3 regions of the Mangrovibacillus sp. Mu-81 genome follow, and region 1 is predicted to be linked to each of the others. Evidence: riboswitches for the same ligand, from Rfam matches in the RefSeq annotation. Region 1 holds a riboswitch; each other region holds the start of a gene.

The links. A riboswitch is a leader RNA that binds a small molecule or an ion and turns the genes downstream of it on or off. The one in region 1 is predicted to bind lysine.
Region 2: linked by a shared signal. The riboswitch ahead of V6B33_RS11380 (aspartate kinase) and the one ahead of V6B33_RS20510 (Na+/H+ antiporter NhaC family protein) in region 1 are both predicted to bind lysine.
Region 3: linked by a shared signal. The riboswitch ahead of lysA (diaminopimelate decarboxylase) and the one ahead of V6B33_RS20510 (Na+/H+ antiporter NhaC family protein) in region 1 are both predicted to bind lysine.

What each region holds. Positions count from the first base shown of each region.
Region 1 is NZ_JBAJHU010000016.1:57,209-61,501, forward strand. It holds gene V6B33_RS20505 (flavin monoamine oxidase family protein) at 1-629, opposite strand, end outside; gene V6B33_RS20510 (Na+/H+ antiporter NhaC family protein) at 818-2,380, opposite strand; lysine riboswitch at 2,495-2,677, opposite strand; gene yunB (sporulation protein YunB) at 2,837-3,601, opposite strand; gene V6B33_RS20520 (HD-GYP domain-containing protein) at 3,660-4,293, opposite strand, start outside.
Region 2 is NZ_JBAJHU010000004.1:151,388-155,680, reverse strand. It holds gene uvrC (excinuclease ABC subunit UvrC) at 1-1,743, shown strand, start outside; lysine riboswitch at 1,855-2,033, shown strand; gene V6B33_RS11380 (aspartate kinase) at 2,239-3,477, shown strand; gene V6B33_RS11375 (YslB family protein) at 3,559-3,996, opposite strand.
Region 3 is NZ_JBAJHU010000010.1:22,969-27,261, forward strand. It holds gene V6B33_RS17245 (FixH family protein) at 1-410, shown strand, start outside; gene lysA (diaminopimelate decarboxylase) at 878-2,164, opposite strand; lysine riboswitch at 2,282-2,457, opposite strand; gene V6B33_RS17255 (ABC transporter ATP-binding protein) at 3,127-4,293, shown strand, end outside.

The DNA.
Region 1 (4,293 bases):
ACGCCGATTTTTCGGATGGCATTGTCCGAAAGTGATTTTCCGAGCGGGTTGTCAGCCAAAAAATCGCCTATTGAATACATGGCGTATTGCTTCTTTAATTCCTCCCGTTGTGCCGGGGTGCTGCTTGAATATAGATCAAAGAAGGGCTGGGTCGCTTCGAGAAAAAGCTCGGTTGCTGTTTTTCCTTTTTCATCTTCTTCAAGAGGAAATCTCAGGATATCAGGATTTTTCTTATATTCCTCTTGTGTCGTCAGGACATTGTTAGCATAAATCAGATCGTTCGGTGATGAATTTATAAAGCGATTGACCGGGAGATTAAAACGCTTGATGTATTCGAAGACCAATCGATGATTGCCGGGGATCCGCATGGCTCCAAAGTCCAGGTAGTTTCCGCAAGTGAACGGCTCCCTCACTGTATAGACCCTTCCACCTATCCGGTTGTTTCCTTCCAGTATCGTCACTGTATGACCTGCCCTTTTAAGCAGGGAGGCAGCCACCAGTCCGGCCATGCCTCCTCCTAAGATAAGAACATGTTTAGGCTTGGAAGTTTGTTGAAACCCATTCCGTATGATATACAATAAATCGTCGGGATAGTTTAAATCTTCATAGTCTTCTACCTTTGTCAACAAATCAATCCCCCCTTTTCTCCTATTCATATGAATAAGAAGGTGATGGTAGAATATGGGGAATGACTCATTTTCACTGTCAATGGTGATCGGCTTCGGCTTTGCCCTGTTATCCCTCCATTGCTTACACTTGGATGCAGTTGAAACACAAAAAAACCAGAAGCGACTGCCTCTGGTTTTTTGTATAACAATTATTGCGAAACGGCTGATTCGGTATTTTTTCCTTTAATAAAGCCGATCCCCACCACCAGCACAATCACTGTGATTAATCCAAGCAGCGTGCTTCCGGTGAAACCGAGTACAAGATAACCGATCGTTGCAGCTAATGCACCAATGAGCGCATATGGAAGCTGTGTGAGTACATGGTCTATATGGTTGCTTCCTGCACCTGTGGAAGAAAGGATGGTTGTATCGGAAATCGGTGAACAATGGTCTCCAAGAACCGAACCTGCCAACACTGCTGCCATTGCAGGAAGTAATACACTGACATCTGTCGCAGCTGCAATTTCCCCAGCAATCGGCAGAAGAATTCCGAAAGAACCCCATGAAGTTCCTGTAGAGAATGCCATGACTCCCGCTACCAGGAACAACAGCACAGGCAGGAATTCAACAGGCATGTCTGATTTTTCTACCAGACCTGCTAAATACGTCCCTGTTTGCAGTTCATCGATGAGCGTTACAATTGCCCAAGCGAAGATCAGGATATATACCGCAGGGAGCATCGATTTGATCCCTTCTACGACGGCTGTCCCGACGGCACTCCCTTCCACACCCTTCAAACTTACTTGACGGAAGAATAGAATGAATGCAATCGCAAGTGCGAATAAGCTTCCATATAACAATGATTTGGTAACATCCGTGTTCTCAAATACCGGCAGGATATCAAAAGAACCGACTGCTTTATACCCTGTCCAGAGCATCATTCCGACTGTTCCTACAACAAGTGCGATGATCGGCCAAGCCAGATCACCAACTGTCCCTTTAGAACTTACAGGCAGATCGTTCTTAAGTTCTCCGGGGATATCCTTATCCGGATCATATAGGTTTCCTGTTGTGATCGCTCTGTCTTCATGCTCTTTCATTTTCCCGAAATCAAATCCTCTGTATGCCACAACCAATACCAAAAGAAGAGCTGCCCATACATACAGGTTCATCGGGATCATTTGTATGAATGCAGAGAATGCTGTGTATTCCGTGATGCTGTGAGTGGCAAGGATTGAGCCGATGATTCCGATGATATATGCTCCCCAGCTTGATACCGGCGAAACGACACAGACCGGAGCCGATGTTGAGTCGATGATATACGCGAGTTTTGCACGTGAAATCTTGTGACGGTCCGTGATTGGCCTTGAAACCTGTCCGACCGCAAGAGCATTGAAATAGTCATCAATAAAAATAATGATACCTAATACGGCTGCCAATAATTGTGCGCCTCTTCTTGTCTTCACGCGTTTCATCGCCCATTCACCGAATGCGCGGCTGCCGCCCGAGATGTTGACGAAAGCGGTGATGACGCCAAGAATCAATAAAAATAGAATGATGTACACATTCCAGGTATTCAATTCTCCGTCTGCGACAAAGATGCCCTTGACGGCTTCCCATACCTTTGTGAATGTGCCCGTAATGGAGAAATCTGTGATAAGAAGTGCTGAAGCGATGATCCCTACACCCAGAGAAAGCAGTACGCGTCTCGTCAGGATAACCATAAGGATGGCTAAAAGGGGTGGGATGATTGAATAAATCGTGTTTTCCATAATGTCCTCCTCCTAGTTGACAGGGGGGAACCTCATAGCATGACAGAGGAATAAAAAAAGGTAATGATAGAGGATCCTATCATTACCTTTAATGAGTAATGTAAGTGCTCCATCACGATCTGTAGCTCCCCATCATAGAGTATCCCCTATAATGACAGTGTTACCCTTGTTCAAGATAACCCCAGCAAATATACTTCTGACAAGCATATCTACTTCGGCAAAGGTTCCCTTTCATCTGTTGTCTCAGTTGTCATCCTCAAACAGCTTACTCTTGAACCCTGCACCTCTACCCCATCGGATTGATGATGTGGTTATAATATTAAAATTTCCTTACTTAATATATCAAACTATCACAAGTTTGACAACTTTTTTGTCGAATAGATGCTAGTGCAGGTTGTACCATCCTTGATTGCTGCAATTGATTTCCGTGGAAGCATTTGCTTTCCGCGGGTGTCATCAGTTCGTCGGGATTTCGATGGATGGCGATGTGCCGTCGCCGCTGTTATTGAAGAACTGCGGTACGTCCAGATGAACGGTATCCATGGCGATCAATACGTCCTGTTTAATGGTTTCCGTTTTCGTTGCAAACGGGATGATGATCTGGACATTCACGGTAAGGGTCACATAGACCTTGACGAGGGCGTTGTTTATTCCGAACTCCTCTACCGTATGTTTAATGTCGGAACGCACGTCCCCGATCGCATGGAATCTGATTGGAACCTTTGGCCCCAAGTTCCCGAGCAGGGCATTGTTTGTCGCCTGACCGAGCGGGACCGAGTAGACGATTCCTTCATCCGCTTTCGTGCCTTCTTCATCGATTTCCACGTCTGTGATATATTCCAGGTTTTCAATATTCCCTTTTTCGGCTTCCTTTAAATATAATTGTACTAAATTAGTGATTTCCCCCTGTACCCGGTTGATATTCTGTGTGTTGAAGCTGAGAGAGACCACCTCCCCTTCTTCATTTTTCACTTCTTCGGTTATCTCTTCCAACTCAATGGAACCGGCTACCTTCTTGTTGATTGCTTTATTGATGACCATCGTCCCGATTCTGCTCGTCTGGGTTTCTGCATAAGCAAGCAGGGTCGGTTTCAATCCAAGGTTGACGATCCAAAGCCCTGCACCCGTGGAAAAGACGAAGAATACGATGGTGATGATCATCACGTGGCGAAAAGGCAGCGGCCCTCCTTTTCGGGGTATGTGTGTTTTGAATCTGGACAAAAAAATCCCCCCTTACAAGCTATTCTTATGCTCTCTAAGGAGGGTTTAACGCAAAAACTTATTTTATTTTACTTGATTCAGGTTCATAATCTGCATCAAAACCGGTGATGACCTTATCAAGTTCGGTCCGCAGATCCAAATTATATGGACGATAAAGTTCTTTCCCATTCTCTTCAATCACTCTTATGACAGGACGGTCTGTCAGCCCCTTATTCTGCCCGGTGACGATCCCTTTCTTCCCGTCATTCAATTCGACGACCATCCCATTTGGATAAATTGCAACGGATCTCCTGAAGGCTTCGATGACATTCTTATCAAATAAGGAACCTGAGCCCGCGTAAAGGATTTCCAACGCTTCATGCGGCAGCATCGCTTCGCGGTAAACCCGATTGGATGTCATCGCATCGAAGACGTCTGCCACTGCAATGATTTTTGCAAAGGGATGGATATCTTCCCCTTTTAATCCGCGCGGGTAACCCGAACCGTCCAATCTCTCATGATGCTGATAGGCGCAATGAGCCACCATCAGTGAAATGGACTGCAGTTTTCGAAGAATCTCAAAGCCGTGTTCGGTATGTTTCTTGACTTCCAGAAACTCCTCTTCAGTCAGCCTTCCCGGTTTCATAAGAATCTCTTCAGATACCAACATTTTCCCCACATCATGAAGGATGGCTCCAATGCCGATTTCTTCC
Region 2 (4,293 bases), on a different contig from region 1:
CTGCTGCCCGATCAGCCTGGCTGCTACTTGATGAAAGACCGTCAGGGAACGATCATTTATGTCGGTAAGGCAAAAGTGCTGAAAAATCGGGTCCGTTCGTATTTCACAGGCTCGCACGATGCGAAAACACAGCGGCTTGTAGGGGAAATCGAAGACTTCGAATACATCATGACTTCATCCGACCTTGAAGCACTAGTACTCGAAATGAATTTAATAAAGAAATATGATCCCAAATACAATGTCATGTTAAAGGATGATAAAAGCTATCCATTCATTAAATTGACAAATGAACGGCACCCGCGTTTGATCACGACACGCAAAGTGCAGCGGGGGAAAGGGAAGTACTTCGGTCCTTATCCGAATGTAGGAGCGGCCAATGAAACGAAAAAGCTGTTGGACCGGCTGTATCCATTGCGGAAATGCACCACTCTCCCGGACAGGGTATGTCTCTATTATCACATGGGCCAATGTCTTGCCCCTTGTGTGAGAGAAGTGAAGAGTGATACGTACAGGGAAATGACCGATGAAATTGCCAGATTTTTAAATGGCGGATACAAGGAAATAAAAAAAGAATTAACAGCAAAAATGAATGCAGCGTCTGAAAACCTCGAGTTTGAGCGGGCGAAGGAATTCCGTGATCAGATCCTCCATATCGAAGCAACGATGGAAAAACAGAAAATGACGATGACGGATTTTACAGATCGGGATGTGTTCGGATTTGCAGTCGATAAAGGCTGGATGTGCGTTCAGGTATTTTTCGTGAGGCAGGGGAAATTGATTGAACGGGATGTATCGCTGTTCCCGCTATACAATGAACCGGAAGATGAATTTCTCACATATTTGGGCCAATTCTATTCAAAGGCGAACCACTTTAAACCGAGAGAGATTTTCCTTCCGGAAGAAATAGAAGAAGAGCTGGCTGCGAAGTTATTGGAAGTAAAGGTAACCCAGCCGAAGCGCGGGAAGAAGAAAGAACTCGTTAAACTGGCAGAGAAAAATGCCAAGCAGGCACTCGACGAAAAGTTTGCACTGATTGAGAGAGACGAGGATCGAACGATCAAGGCGATTGAAAGGTTAGGCGAACAAATGGGGATTTATACCCCATTTAGAATCGAAGCATTTGATAACTCGAATATACAGGGATCCGCCCCTGTCTCGGCCATGATCGTGTTTATGGATGGAAAGCCAGCAAAGAAGGAGTATCGAAAGTATAAAATAAAAACCGTTAAAGGACCGGATGATTATGAATCCATGAGAGAAGTGGTGAGGCGAAGGTACTCACGGGTGTTAAGAGATGGTCTTCCACTTCCCGACCTCATCATCATTGACGGTGGTAAAGGGCAGATCGAAGCAGCCCGTGATGTGATTGAAAACGAGCTGGGTCTGGATATCCCGATCGGGGGTTTGTCGAAGGATGATAAACATCAGACATCTGAACTCCTGTACGGAAATCCGCTGCAGATCGTGCCGTTGGAAAAAAGAAGCCAGGAATTCTATCTGCTCCAGCGGGTACAGGATGAAGTCCACCGGTTTGCCATCACATTCCACCGCCAGCTCCGTGGGAAAAGTGTTTTTCAATCCACCCTTGATGGAATCGACGGAATCGGACCCAAGCGGAAGAAACAGCTCCTCAAACACTTCGGTTCCATGAAGAAAATGAAAGAAGCCACAGTGGAAGAATTTAAGGATATAGGGATTCCGGAAGCTGTTGCGAAAGTTTTGCAAGAGAAGCTTCGGGGATAGTTTTACCCGAATGAGCCGAAAAATTATACGGGATTATTCTGAAAAATCCGTTGCTTCCGTTTTTTTCGTGTGCTATAATTATCGATAATTTAAAACATTATCACTTTTAATAGTGGTGATAGAGGTGCGGGCTTCAAGAGTATAGACATGGAGGAGTATGGGCTCTGTTGAGATGTCTGGAAAGGGGAGATTCGCCGAAGTGGTCTTAGGCTCAAACTAATTCCGCTGGTTCTGCGTTTAAGAAATGCAGGATTGTCAAGATGAATCAATCTTGGAGAGCTATCTCACAATGCCGATGAACGAATCAGTATTTTTTACTTTAAGTTCATAGAGCAATGAGATATTTTGTCTCATTGCTTTTTTTATTATTTGGCATCTGGCGCCCACAGTATGTTTCCATACATACAAAGGCAGCAGGAACTTGTGCAGAAGACGGATGATTCTCTTCAGAAAGTAAGATTAATTTCTACACTCAAAGAGAAAGAAGGAGAAGCTGTGAGTATTATCGTTCAAAAGTTCGGTGGAACTTCAGTAGGTTCTGTTGAAAGAATTCAAAATGTTGCGTCAAGGATCCTGGAGGAGAAGAATCGGGGAAATGATGTTGTCGTTGTCGTATCCGCCATGGGGAAAACAACTGATACATTAGTCGGTTTAGCGAGAGAAATCACTTCTCAACCAAGTAAACGGGAAATGGATATGCTTTTATCCACTGGAGAACAGGTGACCATTTCCCTTCTGACGATGGCATTGATCCAGGCAGGCCAGGAAGCCATTTCGTATACTGGCTGGCAGGCGGGGATTGAGACAGAATCTGTGCACAGCAATGCACGCATCACCAATATCCATACCGAGAAAATCACGACACAGCTTCAAGCCGGAAAAGTTGTCATTGTAGCAGGCTTCCAGGGAATGACTCTGTCAGGTGAAATCACCACCCTTGGCCGCGGGGGATCGGACACGACAGCCGTCGCGATCGCTGCTGCATTAAAAGCGGATCGATGTGATATTTACACTGATGTTGACGGAGTTTATACGTCTGACCCGCGTTATATCGAAGGGGCGAGAAAACTGCCTTCCATCTCGTATGATGAAATGCTCGAGCTTGCCAATCTGGGTGCGGGTGTCCTTCATCCCCGGGCGGTTGAATTCGCAAAAAATTATCAAATCCCGTTAGAAGTCAGATCCAGTCTTCAAAAAGTGGAAGGAACGTACATTGAGGAGGAAGCAAGCATGGAACAGAATTTAGTGGTAAGAGGCGTGGCATTCGAAGATGAAATTGTCCGGGTGACCGTCTTTGGGCTCGGCAATGCCCTGACAGGATTATCATCAGTGTTCACGACACTTGCAAAAAATCATTTGAATGTGGACATCATCATTCAGAGCCAGACAGACCGCGATACAACGAATCTATCGTTTTCAATCAAGGAGCAGGACCTTGATGATGCACTTTCCGTCTTGGAGAAAAACCAGAAGGATCTGGGGTTCACCCATATTGAACATGAACGCGATCTGGCCAAAGTGTCCATTGTTGGATCCGGAATGATTTCCAACCCGGGGGTGGCGGCCGAGATGTTTGAAGTCCTGGCGCATAATGATATTATCATCAAGATGGTCAGTACGTCGGAAATTAAAGTGTCTGCCGTGGTCGACCAGAAAAATATGCAAAAAGCTGCCGGTGTATTACATACGGCATTCAAACTGGACGCCGTTCAAGTGGAAGAGGTAACGCTATAAACAGAATGAAAGGGTTGGCTCTTTAACAGAGTCAACCCTTTTTTCCGTGCATCTATTTAGTTCACTGCCAAGGTCATTCGTTCATTCAACTTTATCTTTTTCGTCCCAGCGAGCGGTAATCTTCACGGATCGATTTCGTTTATGTATCTCGTCTGCTGCTTCAGTGGTGCATTTCTTCAGCAGTTGGATTTGCTCCGCAAGAAAGCCCGCTTCCATTTTGAAAGTAACGTCGGATTTCAGCGATAAGCGTCTTTCGATAAATGACCCTCGCAATTCAAAGGTGATTTCATTTTTCTTTTGTTCGACAACCGTCAGCGTTCCCCATCCTGCTTCATCAAAAAATGATGTACATTCTTCGACGGATTGAAGGGGGAATTTTCTGGAGAGCTGTTTGCCTCCCCAATATAAGATTTCAGGAGTGTGCTTTCCAAGGATATCCGGGAGCAGGATATCGCGAATCAATTCATAACCGAAAACCGGAACGGCCGGCTCATAGATTTCTTCATTTTTCTGTTCCAAGTAAATCCCCTCTTTCTATAAAACTATTATATACATGTGATGAGGATTTATCATCCCAAACATGTAAAACGAAAGATGGGATATTTTGGCGGTATAACATTATCAGGAATTAATTAGAATTTTCTAACTATTAAAGTCGTATATAGTACGTTTTTAACGCTCTTTTTCTATTTGAAATATTTTAGCGATATTGTCGAAATTATGTATACGTTTTCTTGACGCTTCCACTTCAGGGGAGTAAAATGGGACTTGTCACATAATTGTTACAACATAAAATATGTATCGTAGTCTAAAGAT
Region 3 (4,293 bases), on a different contig from region 1:
CCTGTTCACCCAATGAGGATGCCGCAGAACTTTACCAGCAGGAATCGCCCCTTCAGGCCGATATCACCATGCCCCAAGCATTTTCCGGGGATGAACCTTTCAGGATTTCACTTACCCAGGAGGGTCAGAAAGTGGACGATGCGAACTTCGTCCATTTCGAAATCTGGAAAGCCGACGGCACCTTCCGCCTGCCAATGGAAGAAGCCGAACCTGCCGGGGACGGAACCTATACATTCAACCAGAAGTTAAACGAAGATGGTCTCTATTACGTCAAGATCCATGCCGGCAGTAACGGATCCATCATCATGCCGACCAAGCCATTCGCAGTCGGGGAACTGTCCAAGTCCGATGTCGAAGCACTGAACGGCATGGCGCCTGATGAGAGCAGTCATCACGAAGGCCATCATTGATTTTATTTGGAGGAGCAGATGAAAGTGTCTGTTCCTTTTTTTGGTGTCGGCGGTTACTTTAGAGAGACGTTTTCAAGGTGATTTGCATGCGTGGCTGAATGCTTGTCCAATGGTTCAAGTTCCTTTCTTCGTTCATCAGGTGATTAATTTTCATCCATTACGCCCCTGTTTTGACCATTTTTTTCAAAAAACATGGATTGTTATACTGAATCGAGAATTTGGCATCTGTGCCTATTGATTTTGACACCCCGCCACTGAATAATTGTGCCACTTTATAAATAATTGCGCCGGAATTCATATTATTGCGCTGCTTTAAGGATAATTGCGCCGGTTTCCAGATTATTGCTCCACTTTTCAAATAATTGCTCCGGATTCCTCATAATTGCGCTTCTTGTCGAATTTTCTTTACCTACTGATAAAAAAGAAGAACCCCTGCCGCTCCCGGCAAAGGTCCTCCCGCAACAATTCTATCGATCCAATTTCACCAAATCCTCATAACTCTCCCGCTCGATCACCATGCGGGACTCTCCGTTCTTTACAAACACGACGGCAGGACGCGGGATCCGGTTATAGTTATTCGCCATGGAATATCCATATGCGCCTGTACTGAACACGGCGAGAGTATCACCAAAGTTCACCGGCGGCAGTTTCAAATCCCAGATGAGCATATCGCCGGATTCGCAGCATTTTCCCGCAACGCTGACAAGTTCGGTGCATTCTTCATTCGGGCGGTTCGCCAGCACTGCATGATATTTCGCCCCGTATAATGCAGGACGCAGATTATCAGTCATGCCGCCGTCCACCGACACGTATGTGCGCACGTCCGGGATTATTTTCTTCGATCCTACTTTATACAGCGTTGTACCAGCTTCCGCCACGATGCTGCGGCCCGGTTCGATCCACACTTCAGGAAGCGGATACCCGTTCTCCCCGAAACTTTCCTTGACGCTTGCCGCGATCGCTTTCACATATTCAGAAACCGGCAGCGGCTTATCTTCTTCGGTGTAGCGGACCCCGAAGCCCCCGCCGATGTTCAGGACCGGCAGTGTCACGTCGCAATCGAGCCTCACACTTTGAAGGAAATCGGAAAGCACCTTGATTGCCTGCTGGAAGCCATCCAGTTCAAAGATCTGAGACCCGATATGGGAATGGATCCCGAGTACTGTATAATTCGGCTTGCATAAGGCGATCTGCATCGCACGGTCTGCCTGTCCGTTCGAAATGCCGAAACCGAACTTCGAATCATCCTGCCCGGTCATGATGTAGTCATGCGTATGCGCCTCCACACCAGGTGTCACTCTCAGCAGGATGTTGACTTGCTGCTCCCGCTCTTTTGCCAAATCATGCAAGAGCTCAAGCTCAAGGAAGCTGTCAACCACAAAGCAGCCGATTTCCGCATCTAATGCTTCAACGAGCTCCGCCTCCGACTTGTTGTTCCCGTGAAAATGGATCCGGTCTGCCGGGAATCCGGCTTGAAGCGCCGTATACAGCTCCCCGCCCGACACGACATCCAGCGACAGATTCTCCTCTTCAGCAAGTCGGACCATTTCCTTGCACATGAATGCCTTGCTCGCATACGCCACCTGGAACTCAAGGCCGCTCTCGATGAACGCCTCCCGGAACGAGCGCGCCTTCTCCCGGACCATCGCCTCATCATACACCATCAGCGGAGTACCATACGCAGCGGTAAGCTTATCCGTACTCATTCCCCCGATTTCCAAGTGTCCCTGTACATTCGTTTCCATCGTTTCCATATCACATTCTCCTCCTGAAACCCCTCCGAAAAAATACACAAAAAAACCGTATGAAGCGATGCTCATACGGTTTCCTGATCAAAACGAAGAACGTCCTGAAGAATTCTGTATTAACATCTCTTCAATAGTTCTCCACAACGTGACCATTGTGACAGTCTGACACTTGTTCAATGTCAGCCCAACAAGAAACCGAATGGCTGCTTCTCGTTTCGGCGATCTGCCTTTCACTTTCCATCCCCGGATCCTTCATCCTCAGGAAAGTTACTCCTCATTCTCGCGCCTCTATTATCAGAGAGTAAGTTTATCAATTTGTAAAATCACTATACATCGAGTTGGAAAAGTTGTCAATCAATTCTATGCAGAATTTAATTTGAATAGGGCGGGCAGGGGGCAGGTTCCTTGGTTCAGGTATGGGGAATGAGGCGTAACGGAAAATTATAGAACCTAAAACTTTAGTAGATTGGTGAATATAAAATTATTAAAAAGACACTTTAGTAGGGTCATTCTGTTATTTTTTTCTCTATTTTCGTGTAAAAATTATGGAAGGGGCTTGAAACACAGCCTCTTTCACACACTAGCCCTCCCTCTGTAAGTGGATTTGGACCCCTATTAAATAATTGCGCCGGTTTCAGAATTATTGAGCCCGATCTCAGATAATTGCGCCAGATCTCCAATTATTGCGCCTCTTTCACGATAATTGAGCTTCTTTTTAATTAATTGCGCGGCTTGTCGAATTTTCTTCAGAACCTACGCAGCAGAACCCTTAATGAAATTTTTGAAAATTCACTTTTCAACTCCCGGATTAAATCATACAATAAACATAACCAACAAAAAGGAGGCAGTTTACATGAGAAACATGAACGAGTTAACCGTACCAACATATAAGGGTGGAACGCCTTTTTAACGTTACGGTCTTCCCCCTTATATGTGTTTAGTGAAAAAACACAATAAAGGGGTACTTTATGCATTTTCCAGTTAAGAAATTTCTTTCGTATTATAAACCTTATTTCAGAGTGTTCATGGTGGTATTGGCCTGTGCGCTGATCACTTCTTCACTGACCCTTGTCTTTCCTTTGCTCGTCCGTTATGTGACGAAGGATGTGCTGGAAGGAGGTCTGGCGACAGCGATTGTTGACGTGTTATGGGTCGGGGGCTTGATGATCGTTCTGGTGATTGTGCAGAACATCGGAAATTATGTGGTCGATTATAAAGGGCACGAGATCGGGGCCCGCATGGAAAGCGATTTGCGCAGTGAGTTGTTTTCCCATATGCAGAAGCTTTCTTTCAGCTTTTATGATAAACAAAAGACGGGCCAGCTGATGACGCGGGTGACAAATGATCTATTATTGGTTTCCGAGCTTTATCATCACGGGCCGGAGGATTACGTAAAGTATCTTGTCCGGTTTCTTGGAGCGTTTGTGATCCTGCTTTTCATCAATGCGCCTCTTACGATACTCGTATTTTGCTTTTTTCCGATTCTCGGTTTCTTTTCACTGTATTTCAATAAGAGACTGAACCGGGCACTCACCGATAACAAAGAACGGATCGGGGACATCAATGCACAGGTAGAGGATACGTTGTCCGGGATCCGCGTCGTTCAATCGTTCGCCAATGAGCCGCTCGAAATCAACAAATTCAACAGGGAGAATGATCGTTTTCTCGAAAGCCGGAAAGACACGTATAAGGCAGAGGCCTATTTCTATAACGGCACGGAAGCCTTCATACAGATGATTACCATCACCGTCGTCATTGCCGGGGCTATTCAAATCGTGAATGCGTCGCTTGATTTGCCTGACCTTATCACATTCCTGCTCTATATCGGTTTCATGGTAGAGCCGATCCAGCGGCTCACTCACATGAGCACCCAATTCCAGGAAGGAATCACAGGTTTTCAACGGTTCATCGAAATCATGAATACAGAACCCGACATCGGGAATGCTCCTGATCCGAAAGCAATACCGCTGGTCAAGGGCCGCATTGAGTTCAGGAACGTCTCCTTTCATTACGACACGTCAACAAAGCCTGTATTTGAACATCTGTCACTTGACATCCAACCGGGAGAATACACAGCCATCGTCGGACCGTCCGGGGGTGGCAAGACTACCTTGAGCTCTTTGATCCCGCGTTTT